3 regions of the Pseudomonas sp. HLT2-19-2 genome follow, and region 2 is predicted to be linked to each of the others. Evidence: predicted binding sites of a transcription regulator. Region 2 holds the regulator's gene; each other region holds the start of a gene.
The links. Region 2 encodes sigma-54, which starts transcription at its own class of promoters, with help from an activator protein. Its sites were predicted from a motif close to ANTGGCATNNANNTTGCTNT; they were not measured.

Region 1: ACYZTU_RS21095 (flagellar basal body rod protein FlgF) is a predicted target of sigma-54. The motif match lies at 2,306-2,325, and genes of this name have one in related genera.
Region 3: ACYZTU_RS24645 (pilin) is a predicted target of sigma-54. The motif match lies at 1,216-1,235, and genes of this name have one in related genera.

Annotation. Positions count from the first base shown of each region.
Region 1 is NZ_CM142712.1:4,538,773-4,543,297, reverse strand. It holds gene phhA (phenylalanine 4-monooxygenase) at 1-347, opposite strand, end outside; gene ACYZTU_RS21100 (sigma-54-dependent transcriptional regulator) at 628-2,187, shown strand; gene ACYZTU_RS21095 (flagellar basal body rod protein FlgF) at 2,380-3,120, shown strand; gene flgG (flagellar basal-body rod protein FlgG) at 3,166-3,951, shown strand; gene flgH (flagellar basal body L-ring protein FlgH) at 4,004-4,525, shown strand, end outside.
Region 2 is NZ_CM142712.1:1,185,317-1,189,841, forward strand. It holds partial or broken gene ACYZTU_RS05430 (ZIP family metal transporter) at 1-130, shown strand, start outside; gene ACYZTU_RS05435 (HPr family phosphocarrier protein) at 204-479, opposite strand; gene rapZ (RNase adapter RapZ) at 495-1,352, opposite strand; gene ptsN (PTS IIA-like nitrogen regulatory protein PtsN) at 1,355-1,819, opposite strand; gene hpf (ribosome hibernation-promoting factor, HPF/YfiA family) at 1,832-2,140, opposite strand; gene ACYZTU_RS05455 (RNA polymerase factor sigma-54) at 2,214-3,707, opposite strand; gene lptB (LPS export ABC transporter ATP-binding protein) at 3,891-4,525, opposite strand, start outside.
Region 3 is NZ_CM142712.1:5,254,883-5,259,407, reverse strand. It holds gene pilB (type IV-A pilus assembly ATPase PilB) at 1-1,056, opposite strand, end outside; gene ACYZTU_RS24645 (pilin) at 1,282-1,695, shown strand; gene ACYZTU_RS24640 (BON domain-containing protein) at 2,008-2,361, shown strand; gene ACYZTU_RS24635 (DUF2845 domain-containing protein) at 2,556-2,852, opposite strand; gene ACYZTU_RS24630 (DUF748 domain-containing protein) at 2,852-4,525, opposite strand, start outside.

The DNA.
Region 1 (4,525 bases), 2.6 Mb from region 2:
TCTTGCAGGTAGTCCAGCTCTTCGCGGGTACGAATAAACGTTGCCACCGGAAACTGCTTGTTGGCGAGCAATTCGAAAAAGGTCTGGAAGGGGATCAGTGCGGGTACCCGGGCAACCTGCCAGCCGGTGGTTTCACCGAGGACCTTGTTGATCTCACCGAGTTGAGGAATGCGGTCGTGGGGCAGACCGAGTTTTTCGATACCGTCCAGGTATTCCTGGCACGCACGCCCTTCGATCACTTTCAGTTGGCGAGTGATCAGCGTGTTCCACACCGCGTGTTCTTCGGCGGGGTAGTCGATAAAACCTTGCGCATCGGGCTCGCGAGCCACGTATTGCGTCTGCTTCATGCTGCTCTCCTGCTAGGGGATTTCGTTCTTGTTATGTCCTGCTATGGACCTAGAAATACTCCAAGGTGTGCGGTGTTGCAGCAGGTGATTGGCATCGTGTGTAGGAGAATTCGCCAATTTTCGTAAAGTATTCGTTACGGTTTGGCGCTTGTCGCGCAGCTATTGAGATTTTCGAGTTTGAAACTGCGTACAGGTGTCACATAATCTTGACGACTAAGTTGGCGCCTGCGCAGAAAATTTCTGGCTCAGGCCCTCGATCACTCCTGTTTCGGGCCTTTATATGCGTATCAAAGTCCACTGCCAGAACCGCATCGGCATCCTGCGCGACATTCTCAACCTGCTGGTGGAATACGGGATCAACGTCGCACGCGGCGAGGTCGGCGGTGAGCATGGCAATGCCATCTACCTGCATTGCCCGAACCTGATCAACATTCAGTTCCAGGCGTTGCGTCCGAAATTTGAATCGATTGCCGGGGTTTTTGGCGTCAAGCGCGTAGGTCTGATGCCCAGCGAGCGTCGGCACATGGAACTCAATGCCTTGCTCGGCGCCCTGGAGTTTCCGGTGCTGTCGATCGACATGGGCGGCTCGATCGTCGCGGCCAACCGCGCAGCGGCGCAGTTGCTCGGGGTGCGCGTGGATGAGGTTCCAGGGATCCCGCTGTCGCGTTACGCCGAAGATTTCGACTTGCCTGAACTGGTGCGCGCCAACAAATCGCGGATCAACGGGCTGCGGGTCAAGGTCAAGGGCGACGTGTTTCTCGCCGACATCGCGCCACTGCAATCGGAACATGACGACAGCGAAGCCATGGCTGGCGCGGTGCTGACGCTGCACCGCGCGGATCGGGTAGGGGAGCGCATCTACAACGTGCGCAAACAGGAATTGCGTGGGTTCGACAGCATCTTCCAAAGCTCAAAGGTGATGGCCGCCGTGGTGCGCGAAGCCCGACGCATGGCGCCGCTGGATGCGCCGCTATTGATAGAAGGTGAAACCGGTACCGGTAAAGAGTTGCTGGCGCGAGCCTGCCACCTGGCGAGTCCGCGGGGGCAGTCACCCTTGATGGCGCTCAACTGCGCCGGCCTGCCGGAATCCATGGCTGAGACGGAGCTGTTCGGCTACGGCCCCGGCGCTTTCGCGGGGGCGAGGGCAGAAGGCAAGCTCGGGCTGCTGGAGCTGACAGCGGGCGGTACGCTGTTTCTCGATGGCGTCGGGGAAATGAGCCCGCGCTTACAGGTGAAATTGCTGCGTTTCCTGCAGGACGGTTGTTTCCGTCGTGTAGGCAGTGATGAAGAGGTTTATCTGGATGTACGAGTGATCTGTGCGACGCAGGTTGACCTCTCGGAATTGTGCGCACGAGGCGAGTTTCGCCAAGATTTGTATCACCGCTTGAACGTGCTGTCGTTGCACATTCCGCCACTGCGCGAATGCCTCGATGGTTTGACCCCGCTGGTGGAGCACTTCCTCGATCAGGCCAGTCGGCAGATCGGTTGCCCACTGCCAAAACTGACGCCGGCGGCGATGGAACGGCTCAGTCACTACCATTGGCCGGGCAACGTGCGACAGTTGGAAAACGTGCTGTTCCAGGCCGTTTCCCTGTGCGAAGGAGGGACGGTCAAGGCCGAGCATATTCGCCTGCCGGATTATGGCGTGCGTCAGCCACTTGGCGATTTTTCGCTGGAGGGCGGGCTGGACGAGATTGTCGGGCGCTTTGAGAAAGCGGTGCTGGAGCGCTTGTACTCCGAGCACCCGAGTAGTCGGCAGCTGGGCAAGCGCCTGGGTGTTTCCCACACCACCATTGCCAATAAGTTGCGTGAGTACGAGGTCGGTAAAGACAACACCTGACTGATCGTTGCCACTTACCGGCATAACACCGCCGGTTTTTCGTCTTTGACACAATCCCTGATTCCCGCCTGTATCCCTCAAGTCCTTTGTTTGCCGGGCCCCGTGCCGCCAGAAAAAAGTTGGTCTGCAAATTGCTTATCGCTCAGCAGTACAGCAGTGGACGGCAAACGTCCGGCATGCAGAGGAAAGAGTGTGGACAAGTACCTTTATGTGGCAATGACCGGCGCCAGCCAGAATGCACTGGCGCAGAAGGCTCATGCGAACAACCTGGCGAACATCTCCACCAACGGTTTCCAGAAAGACCTGGAGCAGGCTCGTTCGATGCCGGTGTTCGGTGACAGCTTTCCGGCGCGTGCGTTTGCCTTGTCCGAGCGTCCGGCCACCGATTTCTCCCCTGGCGCGCTGGTGGAAACCGGTCGCGACCTCGATGTCGCCGTGCAAGGCAGCGGATGGATCGCCGTGCAGAACCCTGACGGCGGCGAAAGCTACGTGCGCACCGGCAGCCTGAACGTTGACGCCTTGGGCGTGCTGCGGGCCGGCAATGGTATGCCGGTGATGGGCAATGGCGGGCCGATTGCCGTGCCACCCGAGCAGCAAATCGAAGTGGGCGAGGACGGCACCATCAGCATTCGTGCGATGGGCGAAGGTCCTCGCGTGATGGCCGAAGTCGACCGCATCAAACTGGTCAACCCTGACTTCAGGAACATGACCAAAGGCCTGGACGGGTCGATCCACACCAAGGATGGCAAGCCGGCGCAAGCCGATGCCAATGTCAAGCTGGTGTCCGGTTTCCTTGAGTCGAGCAACGTTAATGCCGTGGAAGAAATGACCTCGGTGCTGGCCTTGGCCAAGCAGTTCGAACTGCACATCAAAATGATGAACACCGCCAAAGACGATGACCAGGCCATGGCTCGGGTCTTGCAGATCAGCTAATTATCAGAACGTCGCGCCGTAAAACAGGCGCACGAGGAGAATCGAATGCTTCCGGCTCTATGGGTTGCCAAAACAGGTCTGTCCGCCCAGGACACCAACCTGACGACCATTTCCAACAACCTGGCCAACGTGTCGACCACGGGTTTCAAACGTGACCGCGCCGAGTTTCAGGACTTGCTCTACCAGATCAAACGCCAGCCAGGCGCCCAGTCGACCCAGGACAGTGAACTGCCGTCGGGTCTGCAATTGGGTACCGGTGTGCGCATCGTCGGCACCCAGAAAAACTTCACCGCCGGCAGCCTGCAAACCACCGAGCAGCCGTTGGACATGGCCATCGACGGTCGCGGTTTCTTCCAGATTCTGCAGCCGGACGGCACCACGTCCTACACCCGTGACGGTACTTTTCACCTGGATTCCAACGGTCAGATCGTCAACGCCAGCGGCTTCGCCCTGGAACCGGCCATTGTCATCCCCAACGATGCCCAGACCTTCACGGTCGGTCGCGACGGCACCGTCTCCGTCACCGTTGCCGGCAACCCGGCATCCCAGGTGATCGGCAACCTGCAAACCGCCGACTTCATCAACCCGGCCGGTCTGCAGGCCGTGGGCAACAACCTGTTCCTGGAAACTGCTGCCAGCGGCGCGCCGCAAGTCGGCACCCCAGGCCTGGCCGGTTTCGGCACTACGCTGCAGAACACCCTGGAAACGTCCAACGTCAGCACCGTTGAGGAGATGGTCAACATGATCACCACTCAGCGCGCTTACGAGATGAACTCCAAGGTGATCTCGACCGCCGACCAGATGCTCTCGTTCGTAACGCAGAATCTGTAATCAAGTCTATGAGGCGGCCATCAGGTCGCCTGCAACACCGTGAGGTAGGGTCATGAATCGCTTTGTATCTGTTCTGGCACTGAGTGGGGCCGTCGTGCTCGCGGGCTGCGTTGCCCCGTCGCCCAAGCCCAATGACCCTTACTACGCCCCGGTGTTGCCGCGCACACCGTTGCCGGCAGCCGCCAATAACGGCTCGATCTACCAGGCCGGTTTCGAACAGAACCTGTACAGCGACCGCAAGGCATTCCGGGTCGGCGACATCATCACCATCACCCTGAACGAACGCACCCAGGCCAGCAAGAACGCTAACTCGCAAACCGCCAAGAACAGCAAGACCGACATCGGCCTGAGCTCGTTTTTCGGTGGTGGCCTGAGCACCAGTGATCCAGTGGGCAGCGGTAGCCTGAGTCTGGACGTCGGTTACGAAGGCGACCGTGCGACCAAGGGCGACAGCAAGTCCGGCCAGAGCAATAGCCTGACCGGTTCGATCACGGTGACCGTCGCGGACGTGTTGCCCAACGGCATCATCGCCGTGCGCGGCGAGAAGTGGCTGACCCTCAATACCGGCGATGAG
Region 2 (4,525 bases):
CTTCGGGGCCGGGTTGATGCTCGCGGCGATAGCGTTTTCGTTGATTATTCCGGGAATCTCAGCTGCTGAAAACCTGGGGCTGACGCCTTGGGTGGCCAGCGGACTGATCAGTTTCGGCATCTTGCTGGGCTTGCAAGTCTTGGGCTGCTGATCGGGTTTTGTTTGATGATGGTGATGGATACAGCGCTCGCCTAGGCGAGTGGTTAACCACCTTCGCCGAAGTAGTCCTTGATCAAATCCACCAAAGCCTGCAAGGCTTCGTCAGCTTGCTCACCTTCGGTACTCAGGTGAATTATTGTTCCCTTGCCGGCAGCGAGCATCATCATCGCCATGATGCTTTTTCCGTCTACCATGGACTCGGGAGTTCGTCCGACCCGGATCGTGCAATCCTTGAACTCACCGGCAACGCCAACGAATTTTGCAGAAGCGCGGGCATGCAGGCCCAGTTTGTTGATGATTTCGATATCCAGAGCAGGCATCGCGGTGTGAATCCTTTAGCTGAGGTCGCGGTGGCGAACCTGGACGTTCTTCAGGTTTTTTTGCAAGGCCTGGCCCAGACGTTCGGTCAGGTAGACGGAGCGGTGATGTCCGCCGGTGCAGCCAATGGCAATGGTGACATAAGCACGGTTGCTGGCGGCGAAGCGTGGCAGCCACTTGAGCAAGTACGTGGAAATGTCCTGGTACATCTCTTCGACATCCGGCTGGGCCGCCAGGTAATCGGCGACCGGTTGATCGAGCCCGGAATGATCGCGCAATTCCGGTTTCCAATAGGGATTGGGCAGGCAACGCACGTCGAACACCAGATCGGCGTCCACCGGCATGCCACGCTTGAAACCAAAAGACTCCACCAGAAACGCAGTACCGGGCTCCGGCTGGTTCAGCAGGCGCAGCTTGATGGTATCGCGTAGCTGATACAGGTTCAGGTTGGTGGTGTTTACTTTGAGATCGGCGAGGTCGGCAATCGGCCCGAGCAAGGCGGTCTCATCGTTGATGGCTTCGGCCAGCGAGCGATCGGCATTGCTCAGCGGGTGACGCCGACGGGTTTCCGAGAAGCGTTTGAGCAAGGTTTCTTCATCGGCGTCCAGATAAAGCACATCACACTGGATATGCCGGCTGCGCACTTCTTCCAGCAGCTCGGGAAACCGCGATAAGTGACTTGGCAAGTTGCGCGCATCGATGGACACGGCAACCAGCGGTTGTGCCAGCTCGGTGTGAATCAACGCGCGTTCGGCCAGCTCCGGCAACAGCCCGGCAGGAAGGTTGTCGATGCAGTAGTAGCCGTTATCCTCGAGTACATCGAGGGCGGTACTTTTACCTGAGCCGGAGCGGCCACTGACGATGATCAAACGCATGATTAGTGACCGTTTTGCTCGTCCAGGACAACCTGATACAAGGCTTCATTGCTCGGAGCGCTGCGCAGTTTTTCGCGCACTTCCTTGCGATCGAGCATGCTGGCGATCTGGCGCAGTAGCTCCAGGTGCGCATCGGTGGCAGCTTGCGGGACCAGCAGAACGAACAGCAGGTCAACCGGAGCACCGTCGATGGCGTCGAAATCGATGGGGGCGTCGAGGTGCATCAAGGCGCTGATGGGCGAGTTGCAGCCCTTCAGGCGACAGTGGGGGATGGCGATGCCGTTGCCAAAACCGGTCGAACCGAGTTTTTCACGGGCAATCAGAGCCTCGAAGACATCTTGCATCTCCAGATCCGGCACTTCGCGGTGGATAAGGTTGGCAATTTGCTCGAGGGCTTTCTTTTTGCTGCCGCCCGGCACGTTCACGAGGGAACGGCCGGGGGTCAGGATGCTTTCAAGTCGGATCATGGGTTGGGAGTGTTAACGACCGGTCGCGCCCTGGAGGAGGCTTTGGGTCTTTTCCTTATGCTTTTTAAGTTGTTTATCCAGCTTGTCGGTCAGTGCGTCGATCGCCGCGTACATATCGGTATGCTCCGCGTTTGCGACCACTTCATTGCCGGGAATATGCAGCGTGGCTTCGATTTTCTGCTTGAGCTTTTCGACCGTCATCGTGACTTGCACGTTGGTGATCTTGTCGAAATGCCTCTCTAATCGTTCGAGTTTTTCGCCGATGTAGGTGCGAAGAGGTTCGGTCACTTCCAGTTGGTGTCCACTGATGTTGACTTGCATACAGCTCTCCTTCGTTGCCAGTGCATAAAGCGGCAGGCAGAAATGCCTGCCACTGGAACGCTGTGGCGTGGCTCTACATCAACCGCTTGCGTTCGCTCGAAGGCGCGATCCCGAGGGATTCGCGGTACTTGGCGACGGTGCGGCGAGCCACCTGAATGCCTTGTGCCTCCAGTAAACCAGCGATCTTGCTGTCACTCAACGGCTTTTTCTGATTTTCCGCAGCAACCAGTTTTTTGATGATCGCGCGGATCGCCGTAGACGAGCATTCACCGCCCTCTGAGGTGCTGACGTGGCTCGAGAAAAAGTATTTCAGTTCATATATGCCCCGTGGGGTATGCATGAACTTTTGCGTGGTCACCCGTGAAATCGTCGACTCATGCATGCCCACCGCTTCGGCGATGTCATGCAGGACCAGCGGTTTCATGGCTTCGTCGCCGTATTCAAGAAAGCCGCGCTGATGCTCGACGATCTGAGTGGCTACTTTCATCAGGGTTTCGTTGCGGCTTTGCAGGCTCTTGATGAACCAGCGGGCCTCTTGCAACTGATTGCGCATGAAGGTGTTGTCGGCGCTGGTGTCGGCGCGACGCACGAAACCGGCGTATTGAGCATTGACCCGCAGGCGCGGCACGGATTCCTGGTTCAGCTCCACCAGCCAGCGCTCGTTGTCCTTGCGTACGATCACGTCGGGAACGACGTATTCGGCTTCGCTGGACTCGATTTGCGAGCCTGGGCGCGGGTTGAGGCTCTGGACCAGTTCAATCACTTGGCGCAGCTCATCTTCCTTGAGCTTCATGCGACGCATCAGCTGGCTGTAGTCGCGGCTGCCGAGCAGGTCGATGTAATCGGTGACCAGGCGTTTGGCCTCGACCAGCCAAGGGGTCTTGGCGGACAACTGACGTAATTGCAGCAGCAGGCATTCGCCCAGGTTACGGGCGCCGATGCCAGCGGGTTCGAATTGCTGGATGCGGTGCAGGACGGCTTCGATTTCGTCCAGTTCGATGTTCATTTCTGGATCGAAGGCTTCGAGAATCTCCTCGAGGGTTTCGTCCAGGTAGCCCTGATTGTTGATGCAGTCGATCAGGGTCACGGCAATCAGGCGATCAGTGTCGGACATCGGTGCCAGGTTCAGTTGCCACAGCAAGTGGCTTTGCAGGCTTTCGCCGGCCGATGTACGGGTGGTGAAATCCCACTCGTCGTCGTCGTTGCTCGGCAGGCTGCTGGCGCTGGTCTGGTAGACGTCTTCCCACGCGGTGTCGACGGGCAGTTCGTTGGGAATGCGCTCGTTCCAGTCACCTTCCTCGAGGTTGTCCACCGTCGGGGCGGTTTCCTGGTAGGAGGGTTCCGAAACATCGGCGTTGGGAGGCTGTTCGGCTTTGTCGGCCAAGGGGTCGGCGTTATCGAAGTCGTCGCCTTCTTCCTGGCGTTCGAGCATCGGATTGGACTCCAGGGCCTCCTGGATTTCCTGTTGCAGGTCCAGGGTCGACAATTGGAGCAGGCGGATGGCCTGTTGCAGCTGCGGTGTCATCGTCAGCTGCTGGCCCATTCTCAAGACTAGCGATGGTTTCATGGCAGGGGCTTAACACCTTATTCGCCGGCGCACATGCGCCATCCACTACAGGGCGCCGAAGCGCCAAACATAAGCAAATTATATGCCTGAAACTGCAACGTTTGCCTAGAGCGCTGTAACAATAAAAAACTATTCATTTTTATCGAGACAAGCGCTCGGTCGACTAGCCAGGCACCTCAGTGCTTACAGGCGGAACTCATGGCCCAGATACACTTCCTTGACCAGGTCGTTGGCCAGGATGGTGGCAGAGTCACCTTCGGCAATCAGCTGTCCATCGTTGACGATGTAAGCGGTTTCGCAGATATCCAGGGTTTCACGGACGTTGTGGTCAGTGATCAATACGCCAATGCCCTTGGCCTTGAGGTGATAGATGATCTGCTTGATGTCGCCCACCGAAATCGGGTCCACGCCGGCGAACGGTTCGTCGAGGAGGATGAATTTCGGGTTGGTGGCCAGTGCCCTGGCGATTTCCACGCGGCGGCGTTCACCGCCGGACAGACTCATACCGAGGTTGTCGCGGATGTGGCTGATGTGGAATTCCTGCAGCAGGCTTTCCAGCTCTTTGCGACGACCGGTCTTGTCGAGCTCCTTGCGGGTCTCGAGGATTGCCATGATGTTGTCGGCTACCGAGAGTTTGCGGAAGATCGATGCTTCTTGCGGAAGATAGCCGATACCGGCCTTCGCACGACCGTGCATAGGCTGGTGGCTAACATCCAGATCGTCAATCAGTACGCGGCCCTGATCGGCCTGTACCAAGCCAACAATCATGTAGAAACAGGTGGTCTTGCCGGCGCCGTTGGGACCCAGCAGGCCGACGA
Region 3 (4,525 bases), 1.9 Mb from region 2:
GGTGGAGATGTTGATGTCCACGGTATTGAGAATGTTCAGCCCGGTGTAGAGCGACACGGTTTTGCCCGAACCGGTGGGCCCGGTCACCAGAATCATCCCCTGTGGCTGCTTGAGGGCGGCCATGTACAGGTCTTTCTGATCGGGCTCATAGCCGAGGGCGTCGATGCCCATTTGAGTGCTGGACGGGTCGAGGATCCGAATCACCACTTTCTCGCCCCACAGGGTCGGCAAGGTGTTGACCCGAAAGTCGATGGACTTACTCTTGGACAGGCGCATCTTGATCCGCCCGTCCTGGGGTTTGCGTCGTTCCGAGATGTCGAGGCTGGCCATGACTTTCAGCCGCGCGGCGATGCGATTGGCCAGTTGAATCGGTGGTTTGGCGACTTCACGCAAAATACCGTCGGTACGCATCCGCACGCGGTAGGTTTTTTCATAAGGTTCGAAATGCAGGTCGGAAGAGCCGCTTTTGATCGCGTCCAGCAACATTTTGTGGACGAAGCGCACCACGGGCGCGTCGTCGGCATCCTGGCCGGCGATGGCGTCCTGTCTGTTGTCATCGATCGACTCGATATCCACGCCATCAAGGTCGACATCGGCCATGTCTTCCAGACCGGTACTTGGGCTGTCGAAGAATTTTTCGATGGCATCAGTGAGTTTGTCGTCCTCCACCAGGATGGCTTCGGTATTCAAGCCGGTGCTGAACTGGATGTCATTGATGGCTTGCTGATTGGTCGGGTCGGAAACGCCCACGAACAACTTGTTGCCGCGCCGCCAGAGGGGCAGGGTGTGGTGCTGGCGGATCAGTTTCTCGCTGACCAGACCCTTGGGTTGGGTTTCCTTGTCCAGACAGTTGAGGTCGAGCAAGGTCATGCCGAAGTGTTCCGACGCGATCTCGGCGACCTGGCGGCTTTTCACCAGCTTGTTCTGCACCAAGTAACTGACCAGGGAGATGTGATTGCGTTGGGCTTGCTGATACGCCTGTTGCGCGCTTTTGTCAGTGAGCAGCTCGGCCAGGACCAATTGCTTGGCCAGACCGCTAAGGGCGATGTCATTCATTGGGATACCGGACGCAGACAGTTCATGACTTATAGCCTAGTCAAGCGGGGGAACCAAACCAGCGACGTTCAGGTGACAAAAAGTGTCAGATAGTGCGGATTCTGGGGGTATGAAAGGGGTTTGTATCGATCGCACGCCCCGCCAACACGGGGCGAAGGGGTTGGCATGGGCTGTGCTGCGGCTAGTTCAGATCATGAGATGTCGACTCATGCATGGAGCTTGTCTATGAATACTCAAAAAGGTTTTACCCTGATCGAGCTGTTGATCGTGGTGGCGATCATCGGGATTCTCGCGACGTTTGCGTTGCCGCAATATTCCAAGTACCAGGCGCGGGCCAAAGTCACGGCCGGTCTGGCGGAGATTTCCGCATTGAAGGTGCCATTTGAAGACCTTATGAATCAAGGTACCAATCCGGATCTGACCAAGGTCGGTGGTACGGCAACCACTTCCAATTGCACCACTACTGCTGCTGGAGTTGCCGCGGATGGAACGGGCACGATCGGTTGCACCATTCTTAATGCCCCAGGGCCGGTACTGAGTAAAACAATTACCCTCACACGCGCGCTGACTGGCTGGACATGCGCCACCACGGTAGCGCCTGATTACGCGCCGAAAGGTTGTAACGCCACCGGGACATAGTTTCTTCATGCTAATGAATGCCCTGTCTGTAGAGACGGGGCATTTTTTTGCTTGCTCGTTACGAAAATGACTTAAGGACAGAAAACCCCCGACAATTCATGGCCTTAGGCCTACTCTAAAACCCGCAACTTGCATGTCGATAATTTAGAAGTCATGCAATTTGCATGATTCCAAAAATCAGGTGATTTTCTATCTTGTTGTTTTATAACGATTTGTTGCCTGTCTCAAAGTTGGCACAGCGTTCGCAATATCCTAAGTAACCCTGCTGACAAGATACGCAGCAGACTTTATGGAAAAACAGGAGTTACTCGTATGAAGAAGTTCGCTATCGCTGCCGCTACTGCTACCGCGCTGACCCTGACAATGGCCAACACTGCATTTGCTCAGACCCAGGCTACCCAGGCACCCATGGTTCTGGCCGCCGGTGAAGTGACCGAAGCTAAAGAAGCTACTTCCGATACCTGGATCACTACCAAAGTCAAAGCAGACCTGGTGACTGAAAAAGGCATTCCTGGTACTGACATCAAGGTTGAAACTAACAAAGGTGTTGTTTCCCTGTCTTCGACCACTGCAGTGACTGATTCTCAGAAAGACGTCGCAGTGGCCATCGCCAAGAAAATCAAAGGCGTCAAAGCGGTGTCCGCTGACGGCCTGAAAGCCGAGTAAGGCAAGACTTCTCGCCTGGGCTGGGAGAAGGCGCGACAGGCGGGCCGAGCAATACGTCTGCCGCCTCTGGAGAGTTCATGCGAAAGGCCACAAGGATGTGGCCATTACAGGCCTCGGCATTCGTGTCGGGGCCTGTTCTATTGTGGATGGGTAAAAATCTCTACAAGAGCATGCTGGAAGGTGATGGTTAATTCTCAGTTACCGCGCTTGCTGGTGATCTGCTTCAAACGATTACCTTCAAAACGCAGATATTGGTACATCCCGCCGCTGGGCCCGTAGGTCCATTCCTCGACTTGAAACTCTTCCCGCCGATTAGCGCTGCGCTTGTAGCCCAACAGATCACGGCTGACCGGTTCACCGCATTTGTGCAGCACTTCACTGGACCGGTCCCCGACACTGACCAATTGACTGCCGCAGCGCAGGGTATCGGCTGCCGAGGCCTGACTGGCGGCTATTGCCAGTGCCAGGCTCATCAGCCATTTCGCGCCCATCACTCGGCATCCAGATGCAACGGCGTAACCACCCGGCCGTCACTTTCCGCTACGCCAAGGTTAGCGTCGATGAAGTACACGCGGTCATCGGCCAACTGACCCTTCTCGACCAGATAGTCCTTGATGCTGCTGGCACGTTCCTGACCCAGCTGGCGTAAGAGAACGTCGCTGGAACTCCAGAACTTGATCACGCCTTCGCGCATTTTCGCGGCGCGTTCTTCCTTGCCCAGGTCCTTCCATTCGGCTGGAGGCTGAGTTTTCAGACGCGTGCGGTAGATGCCTTCCAGCAGCGGACCTTTCTCGCTGTCCGGCACTTGCAGCAGCGAGGCCTGAGCCGGCACTTTGTCACCGCGGCGCTGGAGCATTTTGTAGTAGTTGTACTGGTATTCCCGTTCCAGACGTTGCTCGGCGATCAGCGGGCCATCGCTGCTCGCGGCAGCCGTGCCTTCGATTTCCAGGCGCAAGGCCGGACGCTCCTTGAGGGCCTGGGACAGTTTGACCAATGAACTCTCGGTCTCCTGGCTCAGGTCGCTTGACCCTGGCGCAAACGAGACAGTGCCCAAATCTTGCGAACCACCGCCACTGACCAGCCCGCCAATCATTTTGAACGGCGCCGCGGCGGCTTTGACAATCAGATTGCGCAGGGTCTGCCAGACAATCGGCATGATGCTGAACTGCGGGTTGTTCAGGTCGCCGGTCACCGGTAGCTCAATGGAGATTTTGCCGTCGACGTCCTTGAGCAACGCGATCGCCAGTTTCAGCGGCAGGCTCAAGGCGTCTGGACTGTCGACTTTCTCACCCAGTTGCAATTGCTCGACCACCACTTTGTTTTCGGCCTTGAGCTGGCCCTTGGTGATCAGGTAATGCAGGTCGAGATTGAGCCGGCCCTTGCGGATGCGGTAGCCGGCGAACTTGCCGGAGTAGGGCGTCAGCGTGGTCAGTTCCACCCGTTTGAAGCTGGTGGTGATGTCGAGGCTGGCCATCGGGTCGAACGGATTGACCGAGCCCTTGATGGTCACCGGCGCATAGCGGTCGACCTTGCCTTTGATGTCCACGGTCGCAGGTTTCGCCTGACGGTTGTCGATGGTGCCGATCTGCCCGTTGAGCTGTTGAACAGCAGTGGCGAAGTTCGGGGTCAGGCTGAAGTCGGCGAAGTTGGCCGAGCCGTCATTGATGGCAATACCGCCAATGTGGATGCCCAGTGGTTTTTCCTTGCTGGCAGGTTTGGCTGTCGCGGTCTTGGCACCGGAGTCGGCCGGTTGCGGGATCAGCAAGTCATCGACGTTAGTGGTGCGGTCATCATTGATCATGAAGCGCGCATAAGGCTGGAACAGGGTGACCTTGTTGATCGACAGGCTGTCGCCGTGTTGATAATTCAGGCCTTCGAGCACCAACTGCTGCCACTTGAGGAAGTCGCGGGTTTTGAGGGTGTCGAGGGTATGCAGTTGATCGACCTGGGCGCGGCCTGTGACGCTGAACGCCAGTGGCTCGGTGCTTTTCAGATCGACCGCCAGATCACTGCCGAGCATGCCGCTGCGCAGTTCCAGGCGAATGAACGGGTTGATGTAGGACTGGGCGACGCGCAGGTCGATGTCCTTGGTCTGCACGTTTAACCTGGCGCTGACGGGGGCGAGATTGACGACGCCGTCTGCCATGATCTTGCCTTGCTTGCC